Regions from separate parts of the Pseudoalteromonas sp. QJM3NY_22 genome, predicted to be linked through region 2. Evidence: predicted binding sites of a transcription regulator. Region 2 holds the regulator's gene; each other region holds the start of a gene.
What was found. Region 2 encodes sigma-54, which starts transcription at its own class of promoters, with help from an activator protein. Its sites were predicted from a motif close to GTTGGCACGNNNNTNGNNT; they were not measured.
Positions count from the first base shown of each region.

Region 1: AC0VZ4_RS18010 (LiaF domain-containing protein) is a predicted target of sigma-54. The motif match lies at 1,270-1,288, and genes of this name have one in related genera.
Region 3: AC0VZ4_RS15215 (flagellar assembly protein FlgT) is a predicted target of sigma-54. The motif match lies at 2,116-2,134, and genes of this name have one in related genera.

Region 1 covers NZ_CM149655.1:3,882,626-3,885,910, forward strand. The annotation lists gene AC0VZ4_RS18000 (YqaE/Pmp3 family membrane protein) at 220-378, opposite strand; gene AC0VZ4_RS18005 (BON domain-containing protein) at 443-1,009, opposite strand; gene AC0VZ4_RS18010 (LiaF domain-containing protein) at 1,325-1,990, shown strand; gene AC0VZ4_RS18015 (VOC family protein) at 2,312-2,728, opposite strand; gene suhB (inositol-1-monophosphatase) at 2,963-3,285, shown strand, end outside.
Region 2 covers NZ_CM149655.1:3,581,360-3,584,644, forward strand. The annotation lists gene lptB (LPS export ABC transporter ATP-binding protein) at 1-470, shown strand, start outside; gene AC0VZ4_RS16510 (RNA polymerase factor sigma-54) at 540-2,039, shown strand; gene hpf (ribosome hibernation promoting factor) at 2,066-2,353, shown strand; gene ptsN (PTS IIA-like nitrogen regulatory protein PtsN) at 2,358-2,810, shown strand; gene rapZ (RNase adapter RapZ) at 2,830-3,285, shown strand, end outside.
Region 3 covers NZ_CM149655.1:3,306,805-3,310,089, forward strand. The annotation lists gene flgA (flagellar basal body P-ring formation chaperone FlgA) at 11-718, shown strand; gene flgM (flagellar biosynthesis anti-sigma factor FlgM) at 795-1,115, shown strand; gene flgN (flagellar export chaperone FlgN) at 1,108-1,539, shown strand; gene AC0VZ4_RS15210 (LPP20 family lipoprotein) at 1,585-2,043, opposite strand; gene AC0VZ4_RS15215 (flagellar assembly protein FlgT) at 2,174-3,285, shown strand, end outside.

The sequences.
Region 1 (3,285 bases), 300 kb from region 2:
GCGGGTTGCAGTATAAAAACTTTTTGAGAGCTTGTCACTACTAAAAACCTTTATTTTAACAATCAGTAAGCTAACTGCTTAAATAGTAATCTTTTATGAGGGAGTAATGTGTAAAAATGAGGAATTTAAGAGAAGGGATTCATGCAAGCCAATTAAAAGTGCCTCTTTAAGCTGTATTTAAAATTGACTTACACAACTAATAATACAAATAACACAACGTTACTTTTTAGCAATAATATAAATAGCGTGTATTAACCCTGGGAAATAACCTAGCAGTGTTAATAAAATATTTAACCAAAAATGCATACCTAAGCCTACTTGCAAAAATACACCTAGTGGCGGTAATAAAACTGACAATATTATACGAATGATATCCATAACTTAACTCCTTTAAAATTAAAAAACAAAAAGCCCAGATTCACTGGGCTTTGAGTATAGTGCATTATTCAGCAACGATAGATAATTTATCTACCACGTCGCGCACATCTTCAGCATTTTTGGCAATTTTAACCGCTAGCTGTTTTTCAGCTTCAGATTCTACAGAACCGTTTAGAGTTACAATACCGTTATCGGTATCAACATCTATGTCTGTACCACCAACTTCTGAGTCAAATAGGAAGCGTGTTGTGATTACGGTGGTGATTTTAGCGTCTGTTAGGTCGTTATCACCATCATCCATCATGTCTTTGTCTGTGTTTTTGGTATCCATGTTTTTTACAACAGTCAGGCTGTTTTCAACATCGGATACGCCATCTAGGCTAAGTACAAGTTCTTCTGCTAACTCTTTTTCAATTTCGCTATCAACTTTACCTGTAAGTACTACCTTGCCATTTTTTACATCAGTGTTAATGTCAAAGTTGTTTAGATTAGTGTTCATAAGTAGCACTGTTTCTGCCTTACCATCAATCCAAGCATCTTTACTTTCGTTTTCCCAGCTGTTTGCTTGGGCACTCATAGCCGTAGTACCAAGAACTAAAGCCGCGATAATAGATTTGTTAAATGTTTTCATAATCTTTCTCCTTTTGATTAAAGACACTTTAACTAATGCGAACTTTAGGCCAACTAAATTTAACATTTAAATTCAATGGGTTGGAATTTAAATTAACTCATTTCATGTTATAGCCGTGTAACTATTTACAGACTCATCGGTAAAACTTTCTCACATTGTGAAAATAGCTAGATAATTGCTGTTTTGGTTAATCTATCGTTAATATAACAAAACTAAAAACAGACTGAAAAATTAAGCCTCTGATAATTATTGAAATTATATTTGGTACGCCGTTTGCTTACTCACCACCAATAGTAAATATAATAAGGAATACCCATGTCTGTAAAAGTTGAAGACCGCCCAATAGAGCAGGTACGCGAACAAGTGATAGATCAATTAATTTATAATTACAGCCATGGCGTTATTTCAGTGGATGCATTTGAAAGACGCTTAGATGAGGCTATGGATGCAAGTAGTAATGAAGCTTTGTTAATCCTAGTTGAAGACTTAACACTTAATACCGATCAGCAATATAAAGCAGAAAAACAATCGCAATTTACTCCACATTATAGTGCACAGCAAAACAGCGATGATGATTTTACGCTACGCAGCATTTTGGGTTCTAACGAGCGCAGCGGCCAATGGGTTGTGCCAAAAAATATATACTTAACCAATTTTATGGGCTCTGTAGTGCTTGATTTTACTGATGCCATTTTTACCCATCAAAATGTAACGATTCACGTTAACTGTATTTTTGGTAGCGATGAAATTTATGTGCCAGAGCATGTAAATGTAGTCTCTAAAATGTTTTGTATTTTAAGCAGCCTTGAAAACAAGTCGGTATCGCTTAACAAGCGCCAAGGACCCACTATTCATATTGAAGGTAAAGCAGTAATGGGGTCGGTTGAAGTTAAAATAAAACGCACCATAAAAGAGAAGTTTATGAGCTTTGCAAACGAGCTAAAAACACAACTTGGCGTTAATAATAACCGCTCATTATAATTTATCTAGCAGCACGTTAGAGTCGATTGGCCTTTAAGGTCAGATATTGCCTTGATTAGGTGCGTTTAATTGCTGCCCGAGATTTGTAACCTAAATAACCTGAACTCTGGATAATAAATCTATCTCAAGCAACTATTTTCAGTGCTAACTGCAGTCCTAGGTAGGGCCTTTCGTTAGCCTGTGTTTGGCATTTATACGTTGTTATTAACTATTTATAGGGAATAAGCACACCACATAGGTGTGTTCTACTAAAAACCAAACACACGGCTTAAAATTCAACTTCGAAAGATAAATAAGCCTAAGTTACTGCCTGACGTTTTATTATAAATCGTTATTCCGCTCGCTTGGTATATCACTTAAATATTCTACGAACTCTACTTCAAATCCAGCCGGATCGATAAAATAAACATTTTTTCTAAATGGGTTGTCACCGCCTTGTTTATCTATTTTAAAACCAACTTGTTGCAAACGCTTTACTACTGCATCTAAATTTTGGGTAACGTAAGCAAAGTGCGCTAAACCTAATTGATGGCCTGCTAAATCTCGGTTTTCACCTTCACCATGATCGCTCATTGCAATGTATTGTGTGTCATCACCAAAATGCACCCAGCGCCTTGGTTTACCATGCCAAGTGCCCCTACCTTCACTTCGGATTGACCAATAAGGGAATACCGCTTGATAAAATTTAATCATATCCTCAATATTATTAACCACTAAATTGACATGTTCTAAATACATAATGTGTCCTTCTTGATTGAGTATGCAAACACAATAAAACCTCAAGTTAACTTTAGGTAAAGTGGTTTTTTAGATTTATTTAAATTTTATACAGCCGCAAATATATATGCAGAACAATAAAGTATAAAAAACACACAAAAGTATTTAGGGTTTATTGTTTACTTTATGGCAGAAATCGCTAAAATACGCCGGCTGAAATATATAAACGTTCTTTTACAACCCAAAGGTAACTCCATGCATCCAATGTTAAACATTGCGGTTCGCGCTGCGCGTAACGCAGGCAAAATTTTACTTCGCGCAAGTGAAGATTTATCAAAAGTTGAAGTGCAACAAAAAGGCGCTAACGACTTAGTAACTAACATTGATAAAGAAGCTGAAGCCGTAATTCGTGACACTATTTTACAATCTTACCCAACTCACTCGATTGTTGGTGAAGAGTTAGGTGAGCATAAAGGCAAGGATGATGATTACCAATGGATTGTAGATCCTATCGATGGAACAACTAATTTCATCAAAGGCATCCCTCATTACGCGGTTTCTATCGCACTTAAAGTTAA
Region 2 (3,285 bases):
AATCATCAATTTTTAGAAAGCTTACTGTTTATCAAAACTTAATGGCTATTTTAGAAACACGTAAAGAGCTAAATAAGCAAGCAAGAGAAGACACACTTAACAATTTATTAGATGAATTTAGTATTCAGCACATTCGTGATAGCCAAGGTATGGCATTATCAGGAGGCGAGCGTCGCCGAGTTGAAATAGCGCGAGCACTAGCCGCTGCTCCTAAATTTATATTGCTTGATGAGCCTTTTGCTGGTGTTGACCCTATTTCAGTGTTAGATATAAAGAAAATAATAGAACACCTTAAAAATCGTGGTATTGGTGTGTTAATTACCGACCATAATGTAAGAGAAACTCTTGATGTTTGCGAAAAAGCCTACATAGTTTCTCATGGTGAGTTAATTGCATCAGGCACTCCAGAACACGTATTAAACGATAAAACAGTACGTGATGTTTATTTAGGCGAGCAATTTAGGCTGTAACATTTACGCCATGTCTTTAAGCATCTGCTAGTATTAATTATAACAACATAAAAGGATTGTTAGAGATACATGAGGCAATCATTACAGCTGCGCATGGGCCAGCAACTTACAATGACTCCACAGCTGCAACAAGCAATTCGCCTGTTGCAACTCAGTACATTGGATCTCCAGCAAGAAATACAAGAAGCACTCGACAGCAACCCCCTATTAGAGGTTGAAGAGCAAGATTACGCCGAAGATTCTGCTGGTAAAAACGAGCAAAAAGCAGATAACGACGATGTAACTGTTAGCGCAAATGCTGATGATGTTCCGAGCGAATATGAGCAAGACAGTGGTGAAGCACTTGCTAAAGATACGCTAAGTGATGAAATGGCTATGGATGTTAGTTGGGATGAATATATGAGCGCAGCCCCAGCATCATCATCAGGACCAATGCCTGAAGATGAATCTATATACCAAGGCTCCTCGACTGAAACGCTCCACGAATACCTAATGTGGCAACTACAACTGACTCCCTTTAGTCCTACCGATGAAGCGATTGCGATTGCGATTGTTGAAGCCGTCGATGATTCGGGTATTTTAACGCTAAGCTGCGAAGAAATTTTAGAAAGTTTTAATCAAGAGAACGAAGAAGACAACGAAGTTGAACTTGACGAAATAGAAGCTGTTTTAAAACGAATTCAATTGTTTGACCCTGTTGGTATTGCAGCACGTAGTTTACAAGAATGCTTATGTATTCAGCTGAACCAATACGATAAAGAAACACCCTATATTAATGAAACAAAAATGATTTTAACCGAGCACATTGATCTATTAGCTGCTCGCGACTATCGTACATTAATGAAAAAAACAAAGCTCAAAGAAGAAGAGCTTAAAGAAATAATGACTTTAATACATACTCTTAGCCCAAAACCGGCGGATACTATAGTTAGAGAAGAATCTGAGTATGTAATTCCTGATGTATCGGTGAAAAAAATAAAAGGTCGCTGGGTTGTTGAACTAAACCCAGATAGCATGCCTAAAATCAGAGTCAACAGCCAATATGCAGCAATGTCACGCACCGTTAAATCAAGTGGTGATAGCCAGTTTATTCGCTCGCATCTACAAGAAGCTAAATGGTTTATTAAAAGTTTAGAAAGTAGAAACGATACACTATTAAAAGTAACTAATTGTATTGTTAAGCAACAACAAGGTTTTTTTGAGCATGGCCCAGAAGCCATGAAACCAATGGTTTTAAATGATGTAGCAGAAATGGTCGAAATGCACGAATCAACTATTTCACGCGTAACAACTCAAAAATATATGCATACACCTCGCGGTATTTTTGAGCTTAAATATTTTTTCTCAAGCCATGTAAGTACTGAAAATGGAGGCGAATGCTCATCAACAGCAATACGCGCTCTCATTAAAAAATTAATCGCAGCAGAAAACTCAGCAAAACCATTGAGTGATAGTAAAATTGCAGATATATTAGCTGAGCAAGGAATAAAAGTAGCGAGACGTACAATCGCAAAGTATCGCGAATCTCTAGCTATTCCACCGTCAAATCAGCGAAAAAGTTTGATTTAAGACGCTAAACAAAGAGGGTAATGCTTATGCAACTAAACTTAACTGGTCGTCACGTAGAAGTAACTGATTCATTAAGAGATTATGTAAATACCAAATTTGCGAAGCTAGAAAGACACTCAGATCATATTAATAATGTTCATGTCATTCTTGATATAGAAAAATTAAACCAAAAAGCTGAGGCAACGATTCATGTAAGTGGAGCTGAGTTATTTGCCTCTACTGAACATCAAGATATGTACGCCGCCATTGACTCGCTGATTGACAAGCTCGATCGCCAAGTTATTAAACACAAAGAGAAGCTTGCTCGACACTAATATTATGAAATTAAGTTCACTTATATGCCAGGACTGCAGCAGAGCTGCGGTCCTTTTTAATAGTAAAAAAAGAATTTTAGAGTTCATCAGTCAACTTGCTCATGACAAGCTCCCATATCTTTCTCAACAAGATATTCTCAGCGCCTTAATGAATAGAGAAAAACTGGGAAGCACTGGTATAGGAAGAGGCATTGCAATCCCTCATGGGCGAATGAGCGGCGCAGAAGAGCCCTTAGCACTCGTATTAGTAAGCGAAACACCTATTAATTTTGATGCTATAGATAATCGCCCTGTTGATATATTTGTTGCTCTCATCGTACCTGATGGCGATAACCAGCAGCACTTAAAGACGCTCGCAACGATAGCTGATAAACTAAATAATAAAGATTTTTGTAAACAGTTACGCAGCGCAAAATCAGATACTGAGCTGTATCAAGTTATTGTAGAACAATCGTAATTAACATAATGGGTGATAAATGGAATTAATTATCATAAGTGGCCGTTCCGGTTCTGGAAAATCGGTTGCTTTACGCGTAGTTGAAGATTTAGGTTATTATTGCGTAGATAATATTCCAATTAATCTGCTACCTTCTTTAGTGAGAAGTGTATCTGATAACTACGACAAAATTGCAGTTAGTATTGATGTCCGTAATTTACCAAAAGAGCAAGATGAATTTAACGATATCCTTGAATACTTACCTGGCTTTGCTAAACCGACTCTGTTTTATCTAGACAGTGAGGATCAAACATTAATTAAACGTTTTTCTGAGACTCGCCGTCTACACCCGTTATCAGTTGACTCATTACCTCTTGATTTAGCAATAAAAAAAGAAAAAGAACTACTCGATGTTCTCACTACTCGCGCTGACTATATGATCGACACGAGTGATTTAAGTGTTCATCAACTTGCTGAATCAATTCGTGAAAAAATT
Region 3 (3,285 bases), 270 kb from region 2:
TCGAAACATTATGAGTTTGTTAAAAAAAGTCAGAAGATACAGTGTTTTTTATTTTGTTGCTAGCCTCAGCTTCGCTTTACCCCTGCACGCAAAAGTCTTTAATAAAGATTTATTACAAGAAATCGCAATAAGTTATGTCGCCGATCAGATTGGTTCTACAGAAAATACTAAAATACAATTAAGTGCTTTACCACTTGATAGTCGTATTCCTGATCGAACCTGTCAAAATGCGCTCGAGTTACTAATCCCAAATGAGCCGCCATTTAATCGACAAGTTACATTACAAATAAAATGTAACGATACTCAGAATTGGTCTCAGTACGTGCATGTAAGAATAGTTGAAATGGCACCTGTTGTGATCGCTAACGCAAATTTAGTGCGAGGTGAAGTAATAACAAGTTCTCACTTAAGTATTGAAATGAAACCAACACATTTTGTCAGAATGCAGTATTTAGATAACCCAAAAATACTTATTGGAAGTAGGAGCAAACGCAATATAAGAAGCGGGATGCCTATATTACTTAACCAAATATGTATGGTGTGCAAAGGTGATTCTGTAAACATTTTAGCCAACCTTAGAGGGTTGAAAATAAAGACAACAGGAGTTGCATTGGAGGACGGAACAATTGGAGAACAAATACGCGTTAAAAATAAAAAAACAGGTAAAGTTTTAAATGCGCGAGTAGATGGTGTAGAGTCAGTGCAGGTAAACATTTAATTCAAAATTATGCTAAAGTATTCTACGTAGATGCCGATATGTTGGTATAAGTTGGGTAATATACAGGTTTATTATTATGGTCAGTCAAATTAATTCAGGTAATCAACAAACTGCTGCTTTAGCTAATACTAAGCAACAAAAAGTTGATTTACAAAGAGATAATGCTAATACGCAAGCAACTCAGTCGGCTTCACCTAAGGCGGCCAGTGACTCAGTAAGTCTAACGCCGCAAGCGAAGCAATTAAAAACGTTGCAAGAAAAAGCGCAGCAATCATCTGGTTTCGACAGTGATAAAGTTTCAGAACTCAAAAAAGCAATTACTGAAGGTAAGTACCAAATTGACAATGAAAAGTTAGCTAAAAACTTAGCTAGTTTCGAGTTTGACGTATATGGCTGATCATAATAGTTTAATTATCGTCAAGCTGAACGAGCAAGGAAAATGCTTAGATTCATTAGCCACCTTATTAAATGATGAGTTGACCGTGATTGCGTCTCGACGTGGCGAAGGTTTGAAAGAAATTGCTCAACAAAAAATGCCTTTTTTAACTAAGTTAAATTCTCTTGATAAACAATTAAATAAACTCATTGCTAATAACGACGAACAGTCAGATGAAGTTCCTGATTTAATTTCAGTTGTACGTAGCAAGCTTGAAAAATGTAAAAAACAAAATGATGTAAATGCACATGCTGCACACCAAGCACAATTGAGCGTTAAACAATTGAAAGAGATTTTAATTGGTGCTCCTTCTTCAATGACATACGATCAAGCCGGTAGCGAAGTAAACACCAACAGCCAACTTGTACGTAACCTAAAAGCCTAAATTGATTGGGTATAATAAAAAGTCATCATCCCTAATTAAATAAATTTAGTAATACGTTACCTTCTTTACTTCTCGAGGCTTAACTTCACCTATATATAAATCGTGAACACGTTTCATATTTAATTCAAGTTCAGTTACATAAGTATCATCTACAGCATACGTTTTAATTACTTGCGCCCCTTTTATAATCCCCTGCACTTTACTTTGTAAATAGTCATCTTGCGCTATTGAGCCTGCAACACTAGTTCCGGCGGTAATTTTTTGCCCGTAAACTTGTTCTGTTAATTCTCGATAAGCCTCCAGCTTTGACGCTTTAATAGCCATTAGTTGCTTTTGCGAACGGTTAGCGCCCTTTTGCAAGCTGATAGGCGCATAGCCAATCGCTTTTATAATAGGGTAATTATTTGGCGCTACATATTTATATTCAACATGTTTATCAAACACGCTACTGCAACCACTTAGTGCTAAGCACCCCAGTGTGATAGATAATGATATTGCTCGCATTGTACATCGTCCTAATAAACTAATTAAGCAACTATATGCACGTTTAATGCCATTTATAGTATTAAAAACAACGTTGGTACAGTCCTTGCTCTAAACACACTACTAGCTAAAGTTTAATTGGAGTAAGTGTATGAAATCGTTTCTATCATCAGTATTTGTAGGATTAAGCGCAACTGCTTTATTAACGTTTTCACCTTTTACAAAAGCGCAGTGGTATGAATCGACTGGGCACGCACTTGTTCAAAATGGGGATATGAGCGCAGCCAAATCTGCTGCTGTAAAAGACGCAATAACCCAAGCTTTAGTATTTTCAGGCGCAAGAGTAAGCTCAGTGCAAACCTTGGTAGATGGCGTGTTAATGCAAGATCAACTTAAAATTAGCAGTCACGGTGAAATTCAAAAAATTGAGCTTATAAGCGAAAATAAATACGACGATAAATTTGCAATCACACTGCGCTTAGACATTTTCGCTCAAACAGAACAATGCCCGCAAAACACCTTTAATAAATTTTTAGCTGTAACCCAAAGCCAGCTTAATCATCGCGAGCAAGCAAAAACGGGTCAAATTTTTGACATAGATAAAGCGGTTAGCAAAAATATTTTTTCGGCGCTGCAAAAATCAAAAATGAGTGCAATACCTGTTGCCTATTACAAAAACGCTATCAAAGTTGATAAATATTTTACTCAACAACATGATTACTCCACTGCCCAGTTAGAAGAAATTGCAACTCGTAGTAACGCTCAATATGTTTTATTAAGCCAAATAACAAACCTATCGACCAGTAATAAACTCAATAGTGAATATGCGTTTTGGCAAGATGAAAGCTACCAGCGTAGCTACCAAATAGAATTAACATTGTTTGATGGCACAACGTACGAGCAACTTTGGCAAAATAGCTATCAAAGCCAAGCAATTTGGCCATTCGAAAAAACAGCCATAATTGATGTAAACAGTGATAGATTTTGGCAATCACCTTTTGGGCAAAGTATAAGTGAAATAAATCACTCTTTAAGTTACGACATACAAGCTGCAATGGCGTGTTTACCAACGCAAGGTAAAATAATGCACATTGAAAACAGCAAAATAGTCTTAAATTTAGGTAAAGCACACGGTTTACAAAAAGGCCAACTGCTCAGCATTGCACATCATAATTACTTAACGGATGCAGCGGGTAATATCATGCCGCATAAAGTAACCACACTTAACACCATTCGCGTTGAACAGCTTTATCAACAAAGTGC